DNA from 2 places in the Erwinia sorbitola genome. Region 2 is predicted to be linked to the other one. Evidence: predicted binding sites of a transcription regulator. Region 2 holds the regulator's gene; the other holds the start of a gene.
The links. The regulator Fur, encoded in region 2, represses iron uptake genes when iron is present. The targets are predictions, from matches to a motif close to ATAATAATGAGAACNACTATCAA.
Positions count from the first base shown of each region.

Region 1: a site for Fur is predicted at 2,442-2,464, ahead of fes (enterochelin esterase). Genes of this name have one in related genera too.

Region 1 covers NZ_CP046509.1:1,772,833-1,777,913, forward strand. The annotation lists gene GN242_RS07960 (non-ribosomal peptide synthetase) at 1-737, opposite strand, end outside; gene GN242_RS07965 (MbtH family protein) at 798-1,010, opposite strand; gene fes (enterochelin esterase) at 1,016-2,362, opposite strand; gene GN242_RS07975 (TonB-dependent siderophore receptor) at 2,732-4,858, shown strand.
Region 2 covers NZ_CP046509.1:3,262,517-3,267,597, reverse strand. The annotation lists gene chiP (chitoporin ChiP) at 1-460, shown strand, start outside; gene GN242_RS14740 (beta-N-acetylhexosaminidase) at 533-3,187, shown strand; gene fur (ferric iron uptake transcriptional regulator) at 3,245-3,688, opposite strand; gene fldA (flavodoxin FldA) at 4,084-4,614, opposite strand; gene ybfE (LexA regulated protein) at 4,756-5,037, opposite strand.

The DNA of each region.
Region 1 (5,081 bases), 1.5 Mb from region 2:
GGTAACGTCACCTGCTGTTTGAGAGGCGCACTGCTGCTGCCGCTAAAGGACTCACTGGAGAGTGAGATAGCCGTTGGATAGTTTTCACCATGCTGCTGCCAGAACAGCGCCGCTCGCTCGCAGGCGGGTGAATGCTGCCAGGCCTGGTACTCTGCGACCACTTCACCAAACGAGATAAACGGTGACGGTGAGGGCAAATCACCCTTGCGCAGTGACTGATATATGGCTGCCACGCGACGTGTCAGGGCTTCAAAGCTGAAGCCGTCAAGCATCAGATGGTGATAGCGCTGATACCAGAACCAGCGATCTTCACTGACGCGGATCATCAGCTGGCGGTAGAGCGGGCGCTCACCGTCGGCAGGCAGATCGGCGGCCAGGTCGGCCTGCATCATCTGGTGCGCCGCCTGCAAACCATCGTTGCGCTGGCTGAAATCTACCCATTCAACAGGCTGTACCTGTTCTGGCGTACGCGCATGGGGTAGCCGCTGCACGGCGCTGCCGTCTTCGGCCAGGCAGAACGTCGCCTGTACGGTGTCCGCTTCTGACATTGCCTGGCGGATGGCGGCATCCAGCATCTGGCAGTCAATATCGCCATGCAGTTCACTGTAGTGAGCAACGGCAAAAGTGTTTTTCTGATGGGCGATCTGATCGGCAATCCAGATACCCGGCTGCGCGGCAACCAGAGGATATTCGGTAAATTCAGCCTCTATTTCAGGCTTGATCTGAGCTTCTGACACGGTGGCAATTCCTGTCGGCAAATCGAAAAAAAGAGAATGTTCGGTAATGTCAGCGTCGGATTAACCGGCTGTTTTCAGCCCGGCGGGACGCATATCCTGCCAGTTTTCTTCGATGTAACTGATGCATTCGGCGCGGGTTTGCGGACCAGCGACGCTCTGCCACCCGGCAGGGACGTCCGAAAACGCTGGCCAGAGGCTGTATTGCTGGCGCGCATTAAGCAGTACCAGGAAGTCGAGGCTTTCATCATCAAAGGGGTTTTGTTGTTCAGTCATGGTTATTACCTGTTCTTGCCAGAGAATGGAGGAGAGTTAAAGTCGGCCAGCAGCCAGCGTAAGCCGTCCAGCAGCCCGCCGCGCCAGCACAGGGCATCGTGCCCGCCGGAGAAAATACGGAAATTGATATCGTGCCCGACGGGGAGCAGCGCCTGGCGTATCTGTTGGTTAACCCAGGCCATATCGCCTTCGCGATCGCCAGCTTCCTGGAAGATTTTTAAGCGGCCTGCGGGCAGTTCGCCGTTGATGACCTGGCCGGTGAGCCAGCCCATCTCATGCTCTCCGGACTCAGAAAAATGGGTTACCAGGCGGAAATTTGGCCACCAGAACGAGCCGGACTGGCTGAGGATGCGGCCAAAGCGCTCAGGCCAGTGCAGCCCGGCATACATGGCCGCCAGGCCGCCGTAGCTCTGCCCGGCAACAACGGTGCGGTCGCCCAGCTCACTAAATTCAGCCCGGCTGCGGGCCAGCGGCAGCAGCTCCTCCTGTACCGCCTGCCAGAAGCGGGCATTGCACGGCAGCTCTTTTTCACGCCACTCGCCGTTAATCACATCAATAAACAGCCAACAGGCGGCAGGAAGGTGGCCGCTGTCGGTTTCGGCACACAGCGCGGAGAATAACGGCTGACCGCTGACCCAGTTCTGACCATCGAGCAAAATTACCAGCGGGCGCTCTTGCGGCGTTGAGCTGCTGCCGGTGGTGTAGAGCCAGATACGGCGCTGATTGCCGAGGAGTGTGCTGTTCCAGGTAAACTGTTGAAGCTGGTGGCTGTCTGGCTGAATGGCCTGGCCGCTGTCCAGCGCGTGCCACGCGGATTGATCGGGCGCGGCGGGCATATGGGCGGCAGAGAGGGCATGACCACGGCTGTTAAGATGGGCATTACTGCGATTTAACGGATCGGCAATCGCCAGCGGGAACAGTGAAATCCACCATTCGCGCTGTTGCTTACGGCGTGTGTCGTCATCGCTACTGAAAGCAGGCGGCAGCCGATCGGCAGTCACCGGAATCAGGCTGTAGCTGCCGCGCCAGTGTTCATCAATCTCCGTTGACCAGTGCCAGACATCGGTACCCGGCAGGCGTTGCAGGCTCTGGGGCTGAGGGCTGTGGTGATCGGTGACACAGTTGATATCCACATACACCTGACGCAGCGCTGAATGGTTTTCATCCCCAGCCGGATCGCGCCAGAAAAAGCTCATTTTAACGATTCCTGCGTTACAGGCTTCCACCAGCGGGGTGCCATCCTGTGCCATTTGCTGCCACCAGGCTTCTTCTCCCACGTTATCGGCCGCCAGCCGCTGTGATGCAGTGCCTGCTGGCTGACGTAGCGGCCATATTTTGTGCCGTATTGTCACGATAATTTTCCTTTATTTACATTTAATTACTTAAATGGAGAGACTTTAATTCATCTTACAGTAAACGGCGCTAATGCAAATACTATTGAGAATAGTTTGCATTTGCAATAAGATGCGGCACAACTTTCTAATGGGCCCATAAGTTGTAAGTAAATAAGGGGTTTCTTAGGGGGGTGGGAAGAATCGACGAGAGGAGTGGCGAACGTGATTCTTAAACTGGGCTCCAGCCAATCAGTGCATCTAATGAATTGGCAGGGTTTAACGGTTTTTTTTATCGGCAAGTCTGTTCAGACGGGATAACAGCACATGTTTAATAAGATTAAAAAACAGTCACAACCAGGTATTGCAGCATTTTCTGACCAACACACCATGCGTTTATTACTGGCGTCAGCGTTATTTATCATGCCCGCCGCACAGGCGGCCAGCGATAACGATAATACGCTGACGGTCACCGCAGAAACCCAGGAGAGCGTTACCGCGCCTACCAAAGGGATCGTGGCAAAAGAGAGTGCTTCAGGCACCAAAACCGCCACGCCATTGCGTAAAACTCCGCAATCTATTTCAGTGGTCACCCGCGAGCAGATGGATGATCAGGATGCTCACTCCGTCGCGGACGCGCTGAGTTACTCCAGCGGTGTGGTGACAACCTATCGCGGTAACTCCAACCGTAACGATGAAGTGATCAGCCGTGGCTTCCGCTACGCACCAAAACTGCTGGATGGTTTGCACTTCGGCCTTTCCAGCTCCAACGGCGGTGCCGGGCAGCTGGATCCGTGGCTGCTGGAGCGCGTTGAAATTGTTCACGGCCCGGCATCGGTGCTCTATGGCCAGGTCAGCCCGGGTGGGCTGGTGCTGATGACCAGCAAACGCCCGACGGCAGAAAGCATTCATGAAGTGCAGCTCAGTACGGGTAATAAACACTACGGCGAAGCGGCCTTCGATTTCGGCGGTAAGCTGAACGATGACAATACGCTGTTCTATCGCCTGAACGGCCTTGCCAGCACCAAAAACGAGTTTGTGAGAGACAGCAAACAGCAGCGTATGGCCATCGCCCCTGCTATTACCTGGCTGCCAAACGAAGATACCAGCTTTACGCTGTTAACCAGCTATCAGGATGATCCGAAAGCCGGTTCACGTAACTTCCTGCCGCGTGCCGGTACGCTCTATCCAACCGCTGCGGGCTATGTGCCTTACGATCTTAATGTCAGCGACTCCGATTTTGCCAAGTCAAAGCGTCAGCAGACCTCCATCGGCTACAGCCTGGAACACAGCTTTAATGAGGCGATATCATTTACTCAAAATCTGCGTTACAGCCACCGCAACGAGAACTATAAATATCTGGTTTATAACGTGGATGATGGCGATCGTACCATGACGCGTATGGCGCAGCATGAAACGGCGATGACCAACGAGTTTAACGTCGATAACCAGCTGAAGGCGCTGTTTAATACCGGTGCTGTGGAGCATACGGTGCTGGGTGGTTTTGATTACCGTTACTCCCATATCAACAGCAAAATGTACCGTGACTACGGCAGCAGTTATCCGATGGACTGGACTAATCCGAGCCATGTTGACGTTGACGAAAGTCTGTTAGAGCTGGCAACTGATAACAAAAAAACCCTGAATCAGTACGGCGTGTATGTACAGGATCAGCTGGAGTGGAATAACTGGAACCTGCTGCTCTCTGGCCGTAATGACTGGTCGCAGGTAAGAAACCAGGACTTTACACCGGGTGGATCTGATATCACCTATAACGACAGCAAGTTTACTGGCCGTGCCGGGCTGCTCTACGCTTTCGATAACGGCATTTCACCGTATGTCAGCTACAGCACCTCGTTTGAGCCAGTGCTTGAACAGGCTGCACCAGGTGCCGATCCGCTGAAACCGACGACCGGTGAGCAGACCGAAATTGGGGTGAAATATCAGCCAGTGGGGGTCAACGCGATGATGACCGTCTCCTTGTTTGATATTAACCAGAAGAACGTCAGCTCTTATAACCGTCTGGTCAATGCCTACGAGCAGATTGGTAAGGTCAACTCGAAAGGGGTTGAAACCGAGATCCATGCGCAGCCAACGCCGGAAATCAAGCTGATCGCAGCCTATACTTACACCGATGTAGTGACTAAACGTTCGACAGATGAGGCTAAGGTTGGTCACAGCCCGAACGCGATCCCACGTCATGCGGCTTCTGCCTGGGCCAGCTACAGCTTCCTGCACGGTGAGCTGAACGGTCTGACTGTGGGTACGGGTGTGCGTTACATCGGTCGGGCACCGGGCGATGATATCGGTGAATACTATGTACCGCATTACACCCTGTATGACGCAATGGTGAAGTATGAACTTGGCCAGGCCGTTCCGGTTCTGAAGGGAACCACCCTGCAATTTAACGTGCAGAACCTGACGGATAAACACTATGTTTCATCCTGTGCGGGTCAGTGGGCGTGCTTCTACGGCGCAGGCCGTACCTTCGTAGCATCGGTAAACTACCGTTGGTAAACGGGTAGTGTATATTCTTATTTAAACATCATCATTATTGTACAGCGTTATTATCATCCTTTAGCCACCCTCGCCGGGGTGGCTATTTTTTTTCTGTTTTACCACTCCAGTCAGCTACCTCCAGGCGTTACTCAAGACACGCCATTTCTTCTTTGTTTACATATTGTTACTTTCCCTTATCTGTACCAGTCATTTCTGAGTTTAAAAATGCTAATGCAAATGT
Region 2 (5,081 bases):
AGGTACCTGGGTAAAAGCGGAGGGTAATCAGGGCTATTTCCTGCAACGTATGACGCCGGGTTACGCCTCATCAAATGGTCGCCTCGACGTATGGTGGGATGCCCGCTCTGACTGGAATGCCAACGGTGAAAAAGCGCTGTTTGCCGGAGTGATTTACGATCTGGCTGGCTGGCAACTTCCCGGATGGGGGGTAGGCACTTCCTATGCCTATGGATGGGATGCAAAACCCAGCAGCAACCCGGTATACGATCAGCACAGGCGCCTGAAGGAGTCAGCATGGAATCTTGACTTACTTTATACAATTCAAGGCGGTGCAGCCAAAGGAACGCTATTTAAGCTGCATTACACCCGCTATGACAATCACAGCAATATTCCCAGCTACGGGGGTGGTTACAACAATATTTTCCAGGATGAAAAAGACGTTAAGTTTATCGTCATTGCGCCTTTTACCCTGTTTTGACTCTGTAGCGTGAGGAAAAAGGGCTGGAAATGTAGATGAAATATTCGGTAAGCGACAAGGAAGGATGCAACTATGAACAATAAAAAAATCAGCCTGTTAGCCCTGGCTGTCGTTAGTTTCCTGGGGAGCAGTGCGGTTCCTGCCAGTCAGAGTCTGGTCAATCAAATCAGTCACTTTGGTGTTCGCTATGAGGTCACTGATAACCAGGCCGCTCTGCACGGGGTAGACTGCGCCGCGCTGGGGGCCGACTGGGCTTCCTGTAACCGCGCCACAATTACGCTCACGAACAATGGCCCGACAATCACCAGTAAAAACTGGGCGATTTATATGAGTAATGTGCACAAAACGCTGGCCGTGGAGAGCGATCAGTTTCGGATGGTGCATATTGTTGGTGATTTGACCCGACTGGAGCCAACAGAAAAGTTTGCTGGTATTGCGGCCGGTGCGTCAATTGCCATTCCGATCGTCAATGAATACTGGCAGTTGTTTATCACTGATGTCATGCCACGCTGGTATGTGACATCGGGGGATGCCAGCCCACAAATCATTAAGGTTACCGATACCGAAGACCTCACCAGCTTTGTGGCACCTTTTGGCGACCAGTGGAAAAGTAAGGCTGAGGATAAAAATATCCTGATGCAGGCTAACAGCCGGTTTACGAAAAATCATGACATCAAACAGTTGGCACCTGATGATCTGCGCGGTCAGATTACCCCCACGCCACTAAAGGTTGTGATAGCAAAAGACGATGCCGACCTTAGCAACGGCGTCCACCTTGAGCTGGCAAGCCTGCCAGCCGAGCGTGCGGAAGCGGTCAGACAGCGTTTTTCGCTGCTCGGTATCAGCCTGAATAAGGCAGGGTATCCGGTGAGTACCCGCATTGATCCGGCAGCGCTAAAGGATATTCCTGCGCAATCGGGTGCCTATCGTCTGGTTATCAATAAAGATCGGGCTGAGGTGACTGGCTATGATGAGCAGGGCGTTTTCTACGGGCTGCAATCGATTATGTCACTGTTACCGGCGGACGGCAGCGGCCGCATTGCCACGCTGAAAGCTGATGATGCTCCTCGGTTTGCTTACCGGGGCATCTTCCTTGATGTAGGGAGAAATTTTCACAGTAAAGCGGCGATCCTGCGGATGCTTGACCAGATGGCTGCCTGGAAAGTTAACGTCTTCCATTTCCATCTGACCGATGATGAAGGCTGGCGTATTGAGATCCCCGGCTTGCCTGAGCTGACCGAGGTTGGCGGCCGGCGATGCCACGATCTCAAAGAACAACGCTGTCTGTTACCGCAGTTAGGTTCAGGGCCGTTCAGCGATAATAACGGCAGCGGCTATTTCAGCCGCCAGGACTACATTGAGATTGTGAAATTCGCTAAAGCACGCGGGATTCAGGTTCTGCCAGAGGTGGATATGCCTGCCCATGCTCGTGCGGCGGTGATCGCCATGGAAGCGCGCTATCAGCGTTTGAAAAAGGCCGGACAGGATAAACTGGCGTCAGAATACCGGCTGGTCGATCCGGAGGATGACTCCAATACCACCTCAGTACAGCTTTACGATCGCACCAGCTATCTGAATCCCTGCCTGGATTCATCATTGCACTTTGCCGATAAAGTTATCAGTGAGATTCAGCTTATGCATCACGAAGCGGGGCAGCCGCTGCGCAGCTGGCACTTCGGCGGTGATGAAGCCAAAAATATCCGTCTTGGTCCAGGCTACACCGATATCAAACGCCCGGAAGCGGGTAAAGGCCAGCTTGATATGAGCAGAGAAGATCTGCCATGGGCAAAATCTCCGGTTTGTCAGGGGATGATCGCCTCAGGAAAGGTAAGCGATCTTGCTCATCTTCCCAGTTATTTTGCACTTAAGGTCAGCGGTTTGCTGAAACAGCATGGCATTAACCGAATGCAGGCATGGCAGGATGGATTAAAAAATGCCGAAGATGCTCACGCATTTGCCACGCCAGAGGTCGCAGTTAACTTCTGGGATACGCTTTACTGGGGTGGTTTCGATACGGTAAATGACTGGGCAAACAAGGGCTATCAGGTGATTATTTCCAATCCTGACTATCTCTATATGGATTTCCCCTATGAGGTGAACCCGCTCGAAAGAGGATATTACTGGGGAACCCGTTTCAGTGACGAGCGGAAAATGTTCAGTTTTGCACCGGATAACCTGCCACAAAATGCGGAAACATCCACAGACCGTGACGGCCATTATTTCAGCGCGAAGTCTGATAAAGCCTGGCCGGGTGCAGCGGGTATGTCAGCCCAGCTGTGGAGTGAAACGGTGAGAACTGATGACAATATGGAATATATGATGTTCCCGCGTCTGTTCTCTCTGGCTGAACGGGCCTGGCATCGTGCCTCCTGGGAGCAGGATTATCAGGCGGGTAAAGAGTATCGGGGCGGTGAGACACACTGGGTTGACCAGCAGGCTCTGCTTCTGGACTGGCAGCGGTTTGCCAATATTCTCGGTCAGCGTGAGTTGGCGAAGCTTGAGAAGCACGGCATCAGATACCGTTTGCCGGTGCCAGGGGCGCGTATTGTAAGCGGAAAGCTTGAAGCTAATACCGCTTTACCTGGGGTGGAGATAGCGTTTAGCACTGATGACGGGAAGAGCTGGCAGCGCTACGACAGGCAAAACCCACCGCTGGTTAAACCTGGGGTGAAAATCCGCAGTGTCAGTGCCGATGGGCAGCGTTTCAGCCGGGAGGAGTCACTGTAAAACAGGTATAAAAAAACCGGTGGTAAACCACCGGTTTTTAACACTGAGTCGTACAGATTATTTATCGTGCAGAGTCTCGTCTTCACGGCAGTCACCCAGCGCACAGTGGCCATACAAATACAGGCTATGATTGCTAAGTTTGATACCGTGACGCGTAGCGATTTCACGCTGACGCTCCTCAATATATTCGTCTCTAAACTCAATGACTTTACCGCAGTCCAGGCAGATCAGATGATCGTGGTGGTGCTGCTGGGTCAATTCGAAAACGGATTTACCGCCTTCAAAATTGTGGCGGGTAACGATCCCCGCGTCATCGAACTGGTTCAGCACACGGTAAACCGTGGCCAGACCGATCTCTTCGCCCATATCAATCAGGCGTTTGTACAAATCTTCCGCACTGACGTGATGGCCCTCTGGTTCCTGAAGCACTTCCAAAATTTTCAGTCGGGGAAGCGTGACTTTCAGGCCGGCCTTCTTTAATGCGGTGTTATTGTCAGTCATGCGGATATTGTCCTGTTACTTTGCTAGTCACTTAGTGGCTGTAAAGCCCTGAACATCGGTCAACGCTAAAGATGAGTGCGTTTCAGTATAGAGCTGATACTGCGAAATGAAAACCTAAAGGGATGCCTGAAACCGCAAGGGATGTAAGGATAAGTGTCGTTACATCCAGGGAAGCGCGCGTCCGAATTATGCCGGGTCAGCATTTCGATTTACACCATCTCACCACTCTTTGAGCGACTCACATTCTCAAAAAGTGGGGCAGGCGCTGAGTAAGCGGGTAACCGATGGGGTTATTGTACAGTTTTGCAGATGAAAGTTACAAACATGTATCTATTACTTCTATAGGAAAAACCACTTGCTTGATGTGAGATAGCTCCCACATCAAGCGGGTGTGGTTATGCTTCGATGATATCTTTCAGCTGAAGTTCATCAGAAATTTGTTTTACCCACTTTTCAACGCGCTCGTTAGTGAGTTCTGGCTGACGATCTTCATCAATGGCAAGACCAAGGAAGTGGTTGTCATCTGCCATGCCTTTAGAGGCTTCGAAGTGATAACCCTCGCTTGGCCAGTGGCCAACAATCACGGCACCATTTGGCTCAATAATGTCGCGAATGGTGCCCATGGCATCGCAGAAATATTCGGAATAGTCTTCCTGATCGCCACAGCCAAACAGCGCTACCAGTTTACCAGTGAAGTCGATCTCTTCCAGCGTCGGGAAGAAGTCATCCCAGTCACACTGGGCTTCACCGTAGTACCAGGTAGGAATACCAAGCAGCAGAATATCAAAGGCTTCAAGGTCTTCTTTGCTGCTTTTAGCAATATCACGAACTTCTGCAACATCTTTCCCCAGTTGCTTCTGGATCATTTTTGCAATGTTTTCGGTATTGCCTGTATCGCTACCAAAGAAAATGCCGACGAGTGCCATGAGTTTAATAACCTCTTGAATCTTAATGATATGGTGACTGCTGATTTTTTAGCAGATATCGCTAATGATAACAGACCGTCGTGAGCGGATAAATCAGTAATGCTGTCAGTTTTGTCGCTGAGTGCTAAGGCCCCGATACAATCAGGACTGGTGGCGTTGCAACTGTTCCAGCAGCATCTCTTCGATCAGCTCACTGCGGCTCATATTGCGCTCCAGCGCCAACTGATTCAGGACATCAACCGCGTCACTGTTCATTTTTAGCTCGACACGCTTCAGGCCGCGCACTTTATCGCGTTTGAGCTGGTTGCGTTTGTTGATACGCAGCTGCTCATCACGCGTCAGCGGATTAGTCTTGGGTCGTCCCGGACGCCGTTCATCTGCAAACAGATCGATCGTCGTGCGGTCCGTGTTCTCTTTTGCCATAGGAATCGTAATACTGAAGGCTGGATTGCTGATGAATAGGGCCG